3 regions of the Pseudomonas fulva genome follow, and region 1 is predicted to be linked to each of the others. Evidence: riboswitches for the same ligand, from Rfam matches in the RefSeq annotation. Region 1 holds a riboswitch; each other region holds the start of a gene.

The links. Region 1 has a riboswitch for cobalamin ahead of K8U54_RS23360 (ABC transporter substrate-binding protein). Riboswitches for the same ligand answer to the same signal wherever they lie in the genome.
Region 2: linked by a shared signal. The riboswitch ahead of cobO (cob(I)yrinic acid a,c-diamide adenosyltransferase) and the one ahead of K8U54_RS23360 (ABC transporter substrate-binding protein) in region 1 are both predicted to bind cobalamin.
Region 3: linked by a shared signal. The riboswitch ahead of K8U54_RS09710 (CbtB domain-containing protein) and the one ahead of K8U54_RS23360 (ABC transporter substrate-binding protein) in region 1 are both predicted to bind cobalamin.

The regions. Positions count from the first base shown of each region.
Region 1 covers NZ_CP082928.1:5,052,892-5,058,644, forward strand. Annotated here, with positions in the region: gene K8U54_RS23340 (HEAT repeat domain-containing protein) at 1-727, shown strand, start outside; gene K8U54_RS23345 (DUF971 domain-containing protein) at 724-1,017, shown strand; gene ykgO (type B 50S ribosomal protein L36) at 1,366-1,521, opposite strand; gene K8U54_RS23355 (type B 50S ribosomal protein L31) at 1,518-1,778, opposite strand; cobalamin riboswitch at 2,032-2,227, shown strand; gene K8U54_RS23360 (ABC transporter substrate-binding protein) at 2,394-3,401, shown strand; gene K8U54_RS23365 (FecCD family ABC transporter permease) at 3,398-4,432, shown strand; gene K8U54_RS23370 (ABC transporter ATP-binding protein) at 4,429-5,196, shown strand; gene K8U54_RS23375 (pseudoazurin) at 5,211-5,648, shown strand; gene K8U54_RS23380 (MFS transporter) at 5,681-5,753, shown strand, end outside.
Region 2 covers NZ_CP082928.1:4,721,207-4,726,959, reverse strand. Annotated here, with positions in the region: gene bluB (5,6-dimethylbenzimidazole synthase) at 1-552, opposite strand, end outside; gene K8U54_RS21800 (cobyrinate a,c-diamide synthase) at 549-1,874, opposite strand; gene cobO (cob(I)yrinic acid a,c-diamide adenosyltransferase) at 1,871-2,506, opposite strand; cobalamin riboswitch at 2,636-2,860, opposite strand; gene K8U54_RS21790 (C40 family peptidase) at 2,930-3,457, opposite strand; gene K8U54_RS21785 (C40 family peptidase) at 3,593-4,228, opposite strand; gene K8U54_RS21780 (NAD-dependent deacylase) at 4,283-5,062, opposite strand; gene K8U54_RS21775 (DNA-3-methyladenine glycosylase I) at 5,062-5,753, opposite strand, start outside.
Region 3 covers NZ_CP082928.1:2,163,929-2,169,681, reverse strand. Annotated here, with positions in the region: gene cobM (precorrin-4 C(11)-methyltransferase) at 1-678, opposite strand, end outside; gene K8U54_RS09720 (cobalamin biosynthesis protein) at 753-1,160, opposite strand; gene K8U54_RS09715 (CbtA family protein) at 1,157-1,867, opposite strand; gene K8U54_RS09710 (CbtB domain-containing protein) at 1,878-2,063, opposite strand; cobalamin riboswitch at 2,159-2,360, opposite strand; cobalamin riboswitch at 2,457-2,646, shown strand; gene cobW (cobalamin biosynthesis protein CobW) at 2,745-3,794, shown strand; gene cobN (cobaltochelatase subunit CobN) at 3,807-5,753, shown strand, end outside.

The sequences.
Region 1 (5,753 bases):
GACCGATGCCGACGCCCGGGTACGCGGCGCGGCGGCGCAGAGCCTCAGCGAACTGAAGAGCGCTGAGGCGGGCCGTGTGGTGTTGCCCTGGGCCGTTCATGCCGACGCCTTCGTACGCGCCAGCGCGTTGCGTGCCTTGCGTGAGTTGCGCCTGATCGACAGCGTACCCACCGCTGTTGCGGCGCTGCAGGATAGCGATGCCTTCGTGCGTCGCGAGGCGGTGGGCATTCTTGGCTGGCTCAAGCAAAGCGATGCCTTGCCCCTGTTGGCGCGCCTGGCCAGTGACGATAGCGATACCGAAGTACGCCGTGCGGCAACCGGCGCTTTGGGCCTGGCCAGCGACGACAGCGTGCTGCCGGCTCTAAAGGCGGCGCTCAAGGATCGTGAATGGCAGGTGCGCGAAGAAGCAGCCACCACGCTGGGTAAGGTCGGCCAGGCGACGGCCGGCCCCGCGCTGCTGGAGGCGCTGAGCGACAGCTACTGGCAGGTGCGCCTGCGCGCGGTGCGCTCGCTCGGTCGCTTGCGCTTCGCAGCGGCGCATGACGGGCTGGTGGAATTGCTCGGGCACGCCATCAGCAACCTGCGCAAGGAGTCCGCGCTGGCGCTTGGCGAACTGGGCGACGATCAGGCACTGCCCGCACTGCTGGCTGTCGAGCACGATGCCGACCCGGAAGTGCGCAAGGCCGTGCGGATCGCCATCGGCCAGTTGCGCCTGCAAAAAGCATGAACCAGGCGCCCGTCGCAGTACGCAACAGTGCCACACAAGCCACGCTGACCGTGGATTGGGGGCAAGGGCAGGTTCTGGTGCTCGGCCATGGCCGCCTGCGTGCTGCGTGCCCATGCTCGAAATGCCGGGCGGCCCGGTTGGCGCAGCGTATCGATGTGGTGCCGGATGGCATACGCATCACGGCGATCCATGCCCAGGGCTATGGTGTGCAACTGATGTTCGACGATGGTCACGACCGCGGTATCTATCCCTGGCGTTATTTGCGTGAGCTGGGGGAGGTGGCAGGTTGAGTTGGCCATGCTTGTCGCATGGCCTGGTCGTCGCGGTGCCATCTGCGGGATGACCGAAAATCGCTTCGCGCCGAGGGCGATGCTCCTACCGACATGGCGTCGAACCGTCGATATTGCAGGCTCCTCGATACTGTAGGAGCCTGCTTGCGGGCGAATGGTTGTCGCGCCGCAGATGTTGAGAACGGCCACCATCGCATTCGCGCCGAGGGCGACGCTCCTACCGGCATGGTGTCGAACCGTCGATTTTGCACACGCCTCGATACTGTAGCCGCGCCCTGCGGCGAGTGCTTGTTGCGACGCGGCCTTGGAAAGATGGCTGCAATCGCGCCGCGATGGCGATGCAGGCACTTATCCCTTGTTCTTGCGTTGTGGCTTGGGCCGGCCCTGCACGCACTTGAAGCGCGGCTCGGTCTTGCAGATCACGTAGATGCGGCCGCGACGTTTGACGATCTGGCAGTCGCGATGACGCAACTTGGCCTGTTTAAGCGAGGCGACTACTTTCATGCCTTGGCTCCTGCGAAGCCTGCAAAGCGCTTGTTGAAGCCAGCCACACGGCCTTCGCTGGTGACCTGGCGCTGCTGGCCGGTATAGATGGGATGGGAGGCGCTGGACACGTCCAGGGTGACGTAGGGATAGGTGTTGCCATCGCTGTGTTGACGAGTCTTGTCGGTGTCGACCGTCGAGCCGATCAACCAGTAGGCGTCAGCAGCGACGTCGTGGAACAGAACAGGGCGATAGGTGGGGTGAATACCTGGTTTCATGAGAGCTCCGATAATTACGTTATAAGATAACATTTATAGTGTTGTTGATTATGATTCCCATTGCAAGTTCTGGGTCGATAATTTCAGGGGCCATGCGTGGCCGGGCATCAAGAGCTGATTCGGCTTGCTAAAATGTTATGTTGTAACAATAATGGCCGCGCTTTTGCGCAGGGCACTGCGTGGGCTTGGCTGGATCCGATTGCAGTCGGTGAACGGAAACTGCGGCAAAGCGCTGCAGGCGGATCACTTAATCGTTTAAGATGCCGCCGCCGGTTTCCGCGAGGAATTAATAGGGAATCCGTCGCCGCCTCTGGTGGCCAAACGGAACTGCCCCCGCAACTGTAGGTACCGAGCAGCGCTGCATTCGTGTCACTGGAATCGCTTCCGGGAAGGCCGCCGCGCTGCATGGACGTACCAGTCAGGAGACCTGCCGGCATGGGTCTGATTCCGCTTCTGCGGGCAGGGCCAGTAATCGAACCGCCGGCGGGGTGTCCGGGAGGGGCATCCGTGATCACTTCCCGCAAGGGACAGGTGCGGCCATGGTCGCGCAGCGTGATGTGTTCTCCAGCCTACGCACTGCCGTTATGCGTATTTGTTGATTAGGAGATCACCCGCATGTTCGTACCACGCCTTGCCGTCATCGGCGCCGCCCTGGCGCTGTCTTCCATGGCCCATGCCGCCGGCCCGACCCAATACCCGCTCACCCTGGAAAACTGCGGCCAGTCGCTAACGTTCGCAAAAAGCCCCGGCAACGCCGTGACCATCGGCCAGGCAGGTACCGAAATCCTTTATTCCCTGGGCCTGGGCGAACGCCTGGCCGGCACCTCGCTGTGGTTCAGCCACGTGTTGCCCGAATTCGAGGAGCAGAATGCCAAGGTGCCGCGCCTGGCCGACAACGACCCAAGCTTCGAATCGGTGATCGGCAAGCGCCCGGGCCTGGTAGCGGTGCAGTTCGAGTGGATGGTGGGCGAGCAGGGCGTGGTGGGTACGCGCAAGCAATTCCACGACCTGAACATTCCCACCTACATCATGCCGACCGACTGCGAAGGCAAGGACAACCTGGTCGGCGCAGACGGCACCCGCCTGCAGCCGTTCCAGATCGACAGCCTGTACAAGAGCATCAACCAGCTGGCGCAGATCTTCGACGTGCAGGACAAGGGCGACGCCCTGGTCGCCGACCTGCAGAAGCGCCTGGCCGCGGCGGTGGCCGGTGCCGAGCAGCGCCAGGCCCAGGATATTTCCGCGCTGTTCTGGTTCTCCAGCCCGGACATGGATCTGGACCCGTACGTGGCTGGCCAGAAGGGCGTGGCCGACTACATGATGAAGTCCCTGGGGCTGCGCAACGTGGTCGAGTCCAGCGAGGAGTGGCCGAGCGTCGGCTGGGAAACCCTGGCCAAGGCCAATCCCACGGTGCTGGTGCTGGCGCGCATGGACCGTCGCCGCTTTCCCGCCGACGACGTGGAGAAGAAGCTCGAGTTCCTGCGCAACGACCCGGTCGCCAAGCACATGGACGCCGTCAAGAACGGGCGCATCGTGATCATCGACGCCGATGGCATGCAGGCCTCGCTGCGGATGATCACCGGCATCGAAACCCTCGCCAAGGCCGTTGACGAATTCCAATGATCGCGCGCAGTTCTCGCCTGTTCCTGCTGACCATCGCCTGCCTGCTGCTTCTTGGTGTGGCGGTGATCGCCGGAGTCGCCCTGGGCGAAACCCGCATTGCGCCCTCGGTGGTGTTCCAGGTGCTGGCCAACAAGCTGTTCGCGGCAGGCTTCGTGCTCGACCCGATCGATGAGGGCATCGTCTGGAATTACCGCCTGACCCGCGCCCTGGTCGCTGCCAGCTGCGGGGCCGGGCTGGCGGTGTCCGGCGTGGTGCTGCAGGCATTGCTGCGCAACCCCCTGGCCGATCCCTACCTGCTGGGTATATCTGCCGGCGCCTCGACCGGCGCGGTTTCCGTGGCATTGCTCGGCTTGGGCGCCGGCATGCTGACGCTGTCCATGGGCGCCTTTCTCGGCGCGGTCGCCGCCTTCGCCCTGGTCGCGCTGCTGGCCCGTGCTGCGGGTGGCGGGGCGATCAGCGGCAGTGCTCAGATCATTCTGGCCGGTATCGCCGGTTCCCAGCTGTTCAATGCGCTGACCTCGTTTCTGATCACCAAGTCGGCCAGCGCCGAGCAGGCCCGCGGCATCATGTTCTGGCTGCTCGGCAACCTCAGCGGGGTCGACTGGCAGGACGTACTGCTGGCCGTGCCCATGGCGCTGGCCGGGGTCCTGCTGGTCGCCTGGCACACCCGGGCGCTGGACGCCTTCACCTTCGGCGCCGAGTCGGCGGCCTCCCTGGGCGTGCCGGTGCGCCGGGTACAGGCCACCTTGATCGCCTGCACCGCCCTGGTCACGGCGGTGATGGTGTCGATCGTCGGCTCCATCGGTTTCGTCGGCCTGGTGATCCCCCACGCCGCGCGGCTGCTGGTCGGTGCGCGGCATGGCCGGCTGGTGCCGGTCTCGGCACTGATCGGTGCGGTGTTCCTGATCGCCGCCGATGTGCTGTCGCGCACGGCGATCAATGGCCAGGTGCTGCCGATCGGCGTGGTCACCGCTCTGGTCGGCGCGCCGGCGTTCGCGGTGATTCTGGTGCGCGGGAGGCGAGCGCGATGAGCACCGTGTTGCAGTGCAGCGACCTGGGCTGGTCGGTAAAGGGCAGGGCGATCGTGGCGGGGGTCGACCTCGAGGTGCGCCGGGGCGAAACCCTGGGGCTGATCGGGCCCAACGGCTCGGGCAAATCGACCCTGCTCAAGCTGCTCTCCGGCATTCGTGCGCCGGGCAATGGCCAGGTGCAGCTCGATGGCAGGCCGCTGGCGAGCCTGGGCCGCCGCGACGTGGCCCGGCAGCTGGCGTTCGTCGAGCAACAGGCCGATACCAGCGACGCGGTGACGGTGCGCGACGCCGTCGAACTGGGGCGCACGCCCTGGTTGTCGGCGCTGCAGCCGTGGTCGGACGATGACGAGCGCATCGTCATGCAGGCCCTGGCCGACGTGGACATGGCCCACATGCACGAGCATGCCTGGAGCACCCTGTCCGGCGGTGAGCGCCAGCGCGTGCACATCGCCCGGGCGCTGGCCCAGCAACCCCAGGTGCTGCTGCTCGACGAGCCGACCAACCACCTGGACATCCAGCATCAGCTGTCGATCCTCAACCTGGTGCGCGCGCTGCCGGTCACCACCCTCATCGCCCTGCACGATCTCAACCAGGCCCTGGAATGCGACCGCCTCGGGGTCATGGAACATGGCCGCCTGGTGGCACTGGGCGAGCCCGGCGAAGTGCTCACCACCGAACGCCTGCGCGACACCTTCGGGGTGCGCGCCCGCTACCTGACCGACCCGGAAGATGGCGCCCGGGTGCTGCGTTTTCATCCTGCCTGACACGGACGGTTTCCATGCCCATTCGCTACGCCATCACGCTTCTGACGACCCTGTTCTGCACCGCGGCCCTGGCCGAGGTGCACGAAGTGAAAATGCTCAACCGCAGCGCTGGCGGGGCCATGGTCTACGAGCCCGATTACCTGGCCATCGCGCCAGGGGATAGGGTCAAGTTCATCGCCACCCAGCCGAGCCACAATGCCGCCAGCCTGCCAGGCTTCCTGCCCGAAGGCGCCGAGCCGTTCAAGGGCAGGATCAACGAGGAAGTCGAGGTGACGTTCGAGGTGCCGGGCTTCTACGGCATCCAGTGCATTCCGCACCTGGCCATGGGCATGGTGATGCTGATTCAGGTTGGCGAGCGCCCGAGCAGCGCGGTGCAGATTCCGGCGTCGCTGCCGACCCGGGCCAGGCAGCGCTTCGAGCAGATCCTCGAACAGGCCGATTCGGCATACTGAATGCCCCTTCCTTCGATGAGTGTCGTGCCCTGATGCCCCCTGTCCTGACCACCCTGGGCTCGCTGTCGCCGGCAGCGCGCGTGCTGATCCTCAATGGGCTGACGT
Region 2 (5,753 bases), 330 kb from region 1:
CTGCACCGGCCCCAGGCAGAGCACCGCGACCGGCTTGCTGCCCGGCGGCATGGCCAGCAGCTCGGCCAGTGCGGCGGGGTCGAACAGCGATACCCAGCCCATGCCGAGGCCTTCGGCGCGGGCTGCCAGCCACAGGTTCTGGATGGCGCAGGACAGCGACGCCATGTCCATTTCCGGCAAGGTGCGCCGGCCGAAGACATGGGCGTCACGGCCCTCCATCAAGGCGGCCACCAGCACTTCGGCGCAGTCGCGAACGCCCTCGACCTTCAGGCGCATGAATTCATCGGAGCGCTCGCCCAGGGCCTCGGCGGTCAGCTGACGCTCGCGTTCGACCAACTGATAGATGTCCTCACGCAACGCCGGCCGGGTGATGCGGATAAAGCGCCACGGCTGCATCAGGCCGACACTGGGCGCCTGGTGCGCCGCCTCGAGCAACCGGGCGAGCAGTTCGGGCGCCACCTCGCCGCCGCTGAAATGGCGCATGTCGCGGCGCTCGGCGATGGCGCGGTAGACCGCGGCGCGCTCTTCGGCGCTGAAGGCGTGCTCGCTCATGGCCGCAGCAACGCCGCGGCGGCCGTCGGGTTCGACGGCAGATAGAAGTGGATATAAGAGGCGGTCAGGCGGCCGATCCGAAATACCGCCTCGCTGACCGGTTTGTCATTCGGACAATCGCCCAGGACCAGCGGCTGCGGCCCCGACTCCAGGCGCGAATGGTGGTAGCTGTGCCCACGCAGCACGCCCTCGGGCAGTGCCACGCGCTGCAAGGCCAGGGCGACCAGGCGCTTCTGCATCTGTGCATGGCCAGGCACCAGGCCGGCCAGTTCGGCGCGCTCGCCGGCGACGTCGCTCAGCGACTCGAGCAGGTACAGCATGCCGCCGCATTCGGCGAGCAGCGGCTTGCCGGCCTGCTGGTGCGCCCTGATGGCGTCGATCATCGGTCGATTGCCGCTCAGTGCCTGCAGGTGCAGTTCCGGGTAGCCGCCGGGCAGATAGAGGCTGTCCACCGCGGGTAGCGCTTCGTCCGCCAGCGGGCTGAAGCACACCAGGGTCGCGCCCATGCGCTCGAGCAGATCGAGATTGGCCTGGTAGATGAAGGCGAAGGATGCATCATGGGCCACGCCAATACGCACGCCTTCCAGAAGCGGTTCCAGTGGCGCCAGCGCGGGCGCCGCGAAGCTCACCGGCGGTGGCAGGGTGAGGGTCGCGGTCTGCTCGAGGGCATCGGCCGCGCTATCCAGGCGCACATCCAGGTCGGCCAGCTCGGCGGCCTGCACCAGGCCAAGGTGCCGGCTTGGCAACTCGATGGCCGCACTGCGCGGCAACGAGCCGTACCAGCGGATCGAGGCCGGCAGGCTGTCACGGATCAGGTCGTTATGGCGACCTGGATTGACCCGGTTGCCGAGCACGCCGGAGAAGGGCAGGTCCGGCTGGTAGCTGGCCAGGCCGACGGCCAGGGCGCCGAAGGTCTGGGCCATGGCCGAGCCGTCGATCACGCCAAGCACCGGCACGCCGAAACGACGCGCCAGGTCAGCTGCCGACGGCGAGCCGTCGAACAGCCCCATCACGCCTTCGATGAGAATCAGATCGGCCTCGCCCGCCGCTTCCCAGAGCAGACGCCGGCTCTCGGCCTCGCCGACCATCCACAGGTCCAGCTGGTAGACCGGGTTGCCACTGGCACGGGAGAGGATCATCGGGTCGAGAAAATCCGGCCCGCACTTGAACACCCGCACCCGCTTGCCCTGCCGGGTATGCAGGCGCGCCAGGGCGGCGGTGACGGTGGTCTTGCCCTGCCCCGAAGCGGGCGCGGCGATCACCAGGGCCGGGCAGCGCCGTGGCGCCCCAGGCTCGGCGTAAAGCGCGTCTACCGTGCTCAAAATTCCACGCCCTTCTGCGCCTTTACACCGGCCTTGAAGGCGTGTTTGACCAGGGTCATTTCGGTCACCGTATCGGCGGCCTCGAGCAACGCCGGCGGTGCGCCGCGGCCGGTGACCACCACGTGCTGCAGCTCCGGGCGCGACTCGATATCGCGCAGCACCAGATCCACATCCAGGTAGCCGTGCTTGAGGGCGATATTCAGCTCGTCCAGCACCACCAGGGCGATCTGCGGATCGTTCAGCAGGTGCCTGGCAACATCCCAGGCCAGGCGGGCCTTCTCGATGTCACGCTGGCGATCCTGGGTATCCCAGGTGTAGCCCTCGCCCATCACGTGGTAGCTGACTTCATCGGGAAAGCGGCGGAAGAAGTGCTCTTCGCCGGTGGCCATGCCGCCCTTGATGAACTGCACCACGCCCACCTTCAAGCCATGGCCCAGGGCCCGGGCGACCATACCGAAGGCCGAGCTGCTCTTGCCCTTGCCATTGCCGCTGTGCACCAGCAGCAAGCCGTATTCGTCCTGGGCCTGGGCGATCCTTTCGTCCATCAGCGCCTTCTTGCGCGCCATGCGGGCGTTATGGCGCGCGTCGCGCTCGGCCGATTCGCGGCTGGGGGATGGGGTCGATTCGCTCATGGGATCTCCTCGGCGCCAGCAAGCTCGCGCGGTTCGAGCACGTATGGGTGCTCGACGATAAAAACGATCACGCAGGAGCAGGCAGGGGCTGGCCCAGGGGCCGCGCACCGGCCGCGCCCACCGCGCAACCTAGGGAAAAAGCGACAGGCCGGTCTCCGGGCTTGCGAGCGCGCGTCCCTTGGGACACAGCGACCAACGCGCCTTCCCGTATCAGCGATACAGTGGCCAGAAGCGTGGTTGGACTCGTTTACCGTTGCGGGGGCAGCGTCGGCATTGCTCGCTTGGCAGCAGCGCACCGACTTCCCAGTTTCACCCCTGGCCGCGACCAGGGGCACCTGAAGCAGGCCGCAAAGGGTAAGGACTGACGGCATGAGCGTCAATCGCAGAGTCGCTTGTGTCGCGCGGCCTCGCGCGACGGCGTGCTCAGGGATGGCTGGCCAGTTCCACCGGAAAGACCCGCTTGGCTTCGATGTAGGTGCGCTGCCAGTAGCTGTTGCCAAGGCTGTCCAGGCGCACCGTGCCACCTGACGATGGCGCATGCACGAAGCGCCCTTCGCCGACGTAGATGCCGGCATGGCTGACCTGACGCCCACCATTGGTGGCGAAGAACACCAGATCGCCACTGCGCAGGGAGTCCCGGCCGATGGTCGGCGCACGCATGCTGATCAGCTCGCGGGTCGAGCGCGGCAGTCTGATGCCGGCGGCGTCACGGTACACGTAGCCGATCAGCCCGCTGCAATCGAAACCGCTGTCCGGCGTATTGCCGCCGTAACGATAGGGCGTGCCCACCAGGCCCAGCGCGCGGAACAGCACATCGTCCGCGCCCCCCTGGTAAACACCGGGTGCAGGCATGACCACGACGGGTTGCGGGGCAGGTACGGGCGCTCGGCTGGAACAGGCACTGAGCAGTGCTGCGAGCAGAAGGAAGGCGACGCGGATGGTGGCAGTCATGGACGGACGATCCTGGAGCCTGAATGCGCCCTACTCTGCCGTGTCCACAACCGCAGTGCAAGCTTTAGCTTTACACTGCAGTCGCTTGAAAACATTCGAATTGTTACCCGAGCATTCTGACCGGGCAACTCCTCATCAGTGTTGAGAGGCCAAATGCTCGGTCGGTGCCAATGCCAGAACGCGCTTGGCTTCGATGAAGGTGCGCTTCCAATAGCCATCGTCCAGGCTGTCGATACGCACGCCGCCGCTGCGACGGCTGGAGGAATGGATGAACTGATCGTCGCCCAGGTAGATGCCGGCGTGGCTGACGCGGCCGCGACCGGCCGTGCTGAAGAACACCAGATCACCCGGCTTCAGGGCCTTGCGATCGACCAGTGGCGCATCGATGTTGATCATGTCGCGCGTCGAGCGCGGCAGCTCCATCCCCAGTTCCTCGCGGAACAGGTACCCGATGAAGCCGCTGCAATCGAAGCCGGTTTTCACCGAGGTACCACCGAAGCGGTAGCGCGTGCCGATCAGGGAAATACCCTTTTCCAGAACGCTGTCCGCCAGTTGCGGCAACGCATAAGGCGCATGATTGGCGAAATCGACGACAGCGTCGTCTTCGCCGGCATCCTTGAGCTCCACGACAGGCGCAGCGACCACCGGCCTGGCAGGCAATGAAGCCTGGGCCTGAGGCGTATCGATCTGGGGTTGCGAGGTGTGGTTAGCGCAGGCGGCGAGAACCAGTGTGAGTGCGAGAGGCACGAGGGGTGCGAAGCGTTTGCGCATGGGCACGACCGTGGCATGAAAAATGAACAGCCGCGACTATGCCCGCGAACGGGCTCATTTGCAAATATTATGAGCAGCAATGTGACTCAGTAGTTCCGGGAAAACATCTAAGGCCCGTTCTTCCAGCCGCAAGTCAACCCATTCACTGACCCTGGTCTGCGACAAATTGACCTCCACCGTCACGCCTCCCGACCGGCGCGCTTGCAGCAGCGGCTCGGCTATATAAGGAAAGCTGGCGCTGGTGCCGGCACTGATCACCAGATCGAAACCCTTCGCCAACTGCCGTCGTAGACGCTCCAGGGCTGTGGACGGCAACATTTCCCCAAACAACGTCACCGGTGGGCGCAGCACACCGCCGCAGCTCGCGCACAGCGGTGGTAGCGGCCGCTGCAGATGCTCGGCCAACCGCTCGTCGGTTTGTCCGCATCGCTGGCAATAAAGCGGCGCCAATTCTCCGTGAATCTCGATCAGACGGTCCAGGGGGCTGCCGGCCAGGCGGTGGTATCCGTCGATATTCTGGGTCAGCACCCAGCACTCGGGCTTGATGGCCTGCAGTTCGGCGATCGCCTGGTGGCCGGCGTTCGGCTCGGCGCCCAGGCAGGCGCTGCCAAGCTGCGCCAGGTACTTCCAGCACAGCGCCGGATCGCCGCGCAGCATCTCGCCGGACATGGCCACCTCGATCGGCACGCCGTCATCGGTGTGGTCGTTGTAGAGGCCACCGATGCCGCGGTAGGTGGGCAAGCCGGAATCGGCGGAAATCCCTGCCCCGGTGATGATCAGGATGCGCTGCGCATCGATGAACGCCGACACCAGTCGCTGCAGCTGCGGCCGCATCAATGGTTGACCGTGTGGGCCAGCATCACCGAAAGCTGGCACAGGGGCCGACCACTTTCCGCATGCCACTGATTGAATGCTGCCTGAACCGCTGCGCGGTCTCGCTGGCTATTAGGCACCTTGTCGACGATCTTCTGCGCCTTGAGGGCGGCGACCATGTCATCGCTGGGGATGAAGGTGTCCTTGCCGACCATGCGCAGAAAGCGCGGCGCGGAAAGCCCGCCGAGCTGGGTGCCCTGCTTGGCCAGCCAGTGCCAGAGGCCGACGATATCGGTCACCGGCCAGTCGGCGATCAGCGCGCCAAAGGCGAAGCCGGGCTTGGGCGCGGCGGCCTTTCCCACAGCCGCCGGGCCGGTGAGCGCACCGTGCTCCACATCAAGAATGAACTGCGCATTGCGCGGCACGCTCTTGAGCTTACCCAGGTGGCGAATCAGCCGGGCATCCTGCATCAGTCGCTCCAGGCGCTCACCACCCATCAGCACGACCTTTTCCGGGTCGAAGCCGAAGAACACCTCCTCGAAGGCCGGCCACTTGGCGTCGACCAGGCTGTGCTTGAGGCCGGCCCTGAAGATGCGCAGGCTCATGATCGACAGGTAGCGATCGTTACCCAGCGCGCGCAGCTTCTTGTCCGAAACCGGCTGCGGCAGACGCGCCTCGAGCGCCTCGACCGAGCCGAAGCGGTTCACGCAGT
Region 3 (5,753 bases), 2.5 Mb from region 1:
TACCTGGCCGACGAGAATCAGCGCGGTACGTTTGAAGCCCCTGGCGCTGACCTTCGCCTCGATATCCGCCAGGGTGCCGATCGCCCAGTCCTGATCCGGCCAGCTGGCGCGGTGCACCACCGCGATGGGGCAGTTGGCGCCGTAGTGCGGCAGCAGCTCGGTGACGATCTTTGCCAGGTGCTGAACGCCCAGGTGGATGGCCATGGTCGCGCCGTGGCGGGCGAGATCTTGCAGCTGCTCGCCGGCCGGCATCGGCGACTTACTGGCGTAGCGGGTGAGGATCACCGTCTGTGACACCTCGGGCAGCGTCAGCTCGCTTTCCAGCAGCGCCGCGCAGGCGGCCGTGGCCGTCACGCCGGGAATGATCTCGAAGGGGATGCCCAGCGCGCGCAGGTGACGAATCTGCTCGCCGATGGCGCCATACAGCGACGGGTCGCCGGAATGCACCCGCGCCACGTCCTCGCCACGGGCGTGGGCGGCGTGCAGCAGGGCGACGATTTCATCCAGGTACAATTCGGCGGTATTGATCACCTGATGGGCCTGGTGGCCGTCGAGCACCGCCCCGGGCACCAGCGAGCCGGCGTAGAGAATCACCGGGCAGCTGCGGATCAGGCGCTGACCCTTGACGGTGATCAGCTCGGGGTCGCCGGGGCCGGCGCCAATGAAGTAGACGGTCATGGGGTTCCTGAATATGGGTGGCGGCGTCTTGTATCGACCGATGAAAATCCCGGTGGCTCGACAGGGCGTGATCCCTACCCATCGACTCGGGCTACGGCCAGGGTGGCGGCAGCGCTCTTGCGCTTGGTTATCCACAGGCGAGCGGGTCGGCCGCTCAGCTGCTCGGCCAGGGCCAGGGCGCTGGCTTCGGCGACGCCTGGCGTGCCGGTCAGCTGCAACGCCTTGGCCGAGGTCTCGGTCAGGCGCCCATGGTAACCCGCCAGCACCTCGGCGGGCAGGAAGTGGATCGGCAGGTTCAGGTGCGCGGCCAGCAGCTGCAGGCCAGGTTCAGCCGCCTTGTGGGCGCTGCTGGCCAGGGCCGTCAGCTCGGCCGTGCTCGAGCCCTGCTCGGCCAGGGTGCTGTCGAGCAAGGCCAGCAGCTCATCGCGCGAGCACTCGCGCCGGCAACCCAGGCCGGCGACGAGGATGGGCCGTTCATTCACTGCGGCTGGCGCCCAGGGCCATGGAACCAGGCGGCAGTCAGGCCCAGGGCGGCCCAGAAAACCGCGTTGGTCAGCAGCGAGGCGAGGATGAACTGATGCTCCAGCGCTTCGGGCGCCAGGCTTTCATGGGCTTCAGGCTGCGGCGCGCCGAGCAGGTGGGGCAGGGCGAGAATCGCCACACCGAGAATGCGCAGCATCCCGTTGCCGCCGAATGCCAGCAGCGCCAGGCCGGCGGCGGTCGAGGCCGCGGTGCCGATCCACCAGTACTGGCGCAGCAGCAGGTCCGCCGCGGCAGTGCCTGGCAGTTCCGGCGGCAGGCCGCTGGAGGGTGCCAGTACGAAGGTGGCGAAACCCGCCAGGCCCCAGAGCAGGCCATGCCAGGTTTTCTCGGGGGCACGCAGAGTGAACAGACCGGCGAGCATCAGCGCGAAGCCGACGGCGACGACCAGGTTGCTCAGGCCTGTGGATAACAGGCGCTGCCAGCCGTCTTCCGGGGCCCAGGCTTCGCCGTCGTGGCTATGGCCGCTCGCGCCATGGTCGTGGGCTGCGGTGGCGTCATGGCTCTGTTCGATAACTGCCGGCTCAGCGATCTCAAAGCCTTCCGCCTGCAGGATCAAAGGGGTTACCCACAGGCTCTGCAGCAGGGTCAGCACGATGGCGGCGAGCAGGCCGGCGAACCCGGCGGTCCGGGCGATACGCTTGATCATTCTGGTGCCCTCAGTGGCAGGGGAACGCGGCGCTATGCCGGGTATCGTGAGCGGCGTTGTGCAGGGCTTCGACCTCGGAGAAGCCGGCGAAGAAGATCAGCACGGCGCCCAGCACGCAGCTGCCAACGGCGAGCAGGATACGTTGCGACAGGGGGAGCGCAGAGGCGCTGGAATCAGAAAGGACACTGCTGGACATGATCGTAGACCTCAGGGGTAAACGGCACAGCAGGACACGGCGAGACAGCCCGCACGAGCAGGCAGCGATCGGCGCGTGCCCGCCCACCGCGGGTTGCCAAACAGAGGATTCAGGCCGGTCTCCGGGCTCACGACGATCGCCTTGCGGCGATAGGGATCGGCCTTCCCATGCGTGTGCACAGTGGCCAAAACGATCCTGGCATTCGCTTACCGTTGCGGGGGCAGCGCCGGACTCTAACCGGCTTCCCGTTTCACCTCACGCGCGGCGGCGTGAGACACCTGAAACAACCGGGCAAGAACACCACGAAGCGGCCAGAGCGTCAATATGCTGCAGGTCGCGCCGCGATTGACCGTTACCCAGGCTCTGCGTAGCCTTGCGGTCTTCGAGGTTCTCCATGGGTCGCCATGGAGAGGAAACCTGTTCAGAAGGCTTCTAACAGGTTCAAGAGGGAACACGGATCGCCGTGGCTGCCCCCGCAACTGTAAGCAGCGAGTGCGTCGCCAATCGCCACTGGGAGACCGGGAAGGCCGGCCGCGTGCCATGACCTGCCAGCCAGGAGACCTGCCTCGATAACGCTTTCGACAACCGGGCGGGGTGATCCGGTGATGCCTTCGCGTGAGCCCTGCTCGTGCCTGCCATCCTATTGCCCGCTCGCCGTTTCTGCAGACGCCAGGGGCCACCATGAAAACGCTCGCCAAACTTCCCGTCACCATCGTCACCGGCTTTCTCGGTGCCGGTAAGACCACCTTGCTGCGCCACATGCTGGAAAACGCCGAGGGCCGGCGCATCGCGGTGATCGTCAACGAATTCGGCGAGCTGGGCATCGACGGTGAGATTCTCAAGCAGTGCTCCATCGGCTGCAGCGAGGAAGAAGCCAACGGCCGGGTTTATGAACTGGCCAACGGCTGCCTGTGCTGCACCGTGCAGGAAGAGTTCTTCCCGGTGATGCGCGAGCTGGTGGAGCGCCGCGGCGATCTCGACCATATCCTCATCGAAACCAGCGGCCTGGCCCTGCCCAAGCCTCTGGTGCAGGCCTTCAACTGGCCGGAAATCCGCAACGCCTGCACCGTCGATGCGGTGATCACCGTGGTCGACAGCCCGGCCGTGGCAACCGGCACCTTCGCCGCCTTCCCCGATCAGGTCGATGCCCAGCGCAAGCTCGACCCCAACCTCGATCACGAATCGCCGCTGCACGAGCTGTTCGCCGACCAACTGGCCAGCGCCGACCTGGTGATCCTCAACAAGGCCGACCTGCTCGATGCCGAGGCGCTGGCCGCGGTGCGCGCCGAAGTGGCCGAGGAGCTGCCGCCGGCGGTCAAGGTGGTCGAGGCCCATGGCGGCTCGCTGCCGCTCGATGTGCTGCTGGGCCTGAACAGCGAGACCGAGCTGCATATCGAGGGCCGTCGCACCCACCACGACGATGAAGACGACGATCACGATCACGACGAATTCGACTCGTTCCACGTGGAACTACCGGAAGCACACGAGGCGCGCCTGTTGAACGCCCTGAAAGAGGTCGTCGGCAAACACGGCATTCTGCGCGTGAAAGGCTTCGTCGCCGTGCCGAACAAGCCCATGCGATTGCTGCTGCAGGGCGTTGGTCAACGCTTCGACAAGCACTTCGACCGCGCCTGGAAGCCCGATGAAGCGCGGGTGACCCGCCTGATCGTGATCGGCCAGGAACTCGATCACACGGCCATCACGGCCGAGCTGAAAGCGGCGCTGGCGTAACCGGCGCCCGTCATGCACCTGCTGCGTACCCAGCCCGGCCAGTCGCTGCCGGCCGACAGCATCGCCGACCTCGGCCAGACCCCCGCCGAGCTGGTGGTGCTGTGCACCGGTGATTCGCACCTGTCGTTGCTGGCCGAAGTCGCCCGCCATCTGCCCGAGGATTACCCCAGCCTGCGCCTGGCCAGCCCGGCGCAGCTGGGCAACAACGCCTCGGTGGACTTCTATGTCGAGCAGGTGCTCCGGCACGCCAAGGTGATCATGATTTCCGTGCACGGCGGCGTCAGCTACTGGCGCTACGGCATCGAGCGGCTGGTGGAGCTGGCAGGGCAGGGCAAGACGCTGATCCTGGTGCCGGGTTGCGATAACCCCGACCCCGAGCTCACGGCGCTGGGCAACGTGACCGCCGACGATGCCGAACGCCTGTGGCAGTACCTGCGCCAGGGCGGTGTGGATAACGCGCGGCAGTTCTTCAACTGCATCGCCGACCGTTACCTGGGCCGGGACTACGGCTGGCAGCCGCCGCACCCGCTGCCGCGGGTTGGCCTCTATCACCCGCGTATCGGCAATGCCTCGCTGCAGGACTGGCGCGGCGACTGGCGAGCGGATGCACCGGTTGCCGCCTTGCTGTTCTATCGCACCCATGTGCAGGCGGCCAACACCGCCTTCGTCGATACCTTCTGCCAGCGCCTGCAGGCCCAGGGCCTCAACCCGCTGCCCATCGCGGTGGCCAGCCTCAAGGAGGCGGCCTGCCTGGCCCAGGTCGAGGACTGGCTCGACGACGCGGGCGCCAGTCTGATCATCAACACCACCGGCTTCGCCCAGTCCAACCCGGAGTCGCCCCAGGCGCGGCCATTCCGCCGTGACGTGCCAGTGCTGCAGGCGCTCTGCGCGCTGGACAGCGAAGAACAATGGCAGGGCAACGCCCAGGGCCTCGGCCCCCGTGACCTGGCCATGCATATCGCGCTGCCGGAGCTGGATGGCCGCCTGATCACCCGGCCCATCAGCTTCAAGGGCCTGGCCTGGCGCAGCGAACGCAGCCAGAGCGATGTGGTTTGTTACCGCGCGCACCTGCCGGGCATGGATTTCGTCGCCGAACTGGCGCGCCGTCAGGCTGACCTGCAGCGCCTGCCGGCTGTGGATAAACGCATCGCCCTGGTACTGGCCAACTATCCGACCCGTGATGGCCGTATCGGCAACGGCGTCGGTCTGGATACGCCAGCGGCGGCGCTGAATATCCTCCGGGCCCTGCAAGCCCGGGGCTACCCGGTCGAGGGCCTGCCGGCCAGCGGCACCGCGCTGATTCATGGGCTGCTCGGTGGCGTGACCAACGACCTCGACAACCTCGACCTGCGGGCCTGTGCGCAGAGCCTGGCGCTGGACGACTACCAGCGCTTCTTTGCCGCCCTGCCCGAGGCCAATCGCCAGGCGGTGCTGGAACGCTGGGGCGCGCCGGAGAACGACCCGATGTTCCGCGCAGGCCGGCTGATGATCGCCGGCCTGCGTTTCGGCCTGACCTTCGTCGGCATCCAGCCGGCACGGGGTTATCAGGTCGATGCCGCAGCGGTCTACCACGACCCGGATCTGGTGCCGCCCCACGGCTACCTGGCCTTCTATTGCTGGATGCGCCACGTATACGGGGCCAACGCGGTGATCCACGTCGGCAAGCACGGCAACCTGGAATGGCTGCCGGGCAAGAGCGTCGGGCTGTCCGAACGCTGCTGGCCGACTGCGATCCTCGGTGCGCTGCCGAATATCTACCCCTTTATCGTCAACGACCCCGGCGAAGGTGCCCAGGCCAAGCGCCGCACCCAGGCGGTGATCATCGACCACCTGATGCCGCCGCTGACCCGCGCCGAGAGCTACGGCCCGCTGCGCGATCTGGAGCGCCTGGCCGACGAATACTACGACGCCAGCCAGCTCGACCTGCGCCGCGCCGCCGAGCTGCGCGGCGAGATCCTG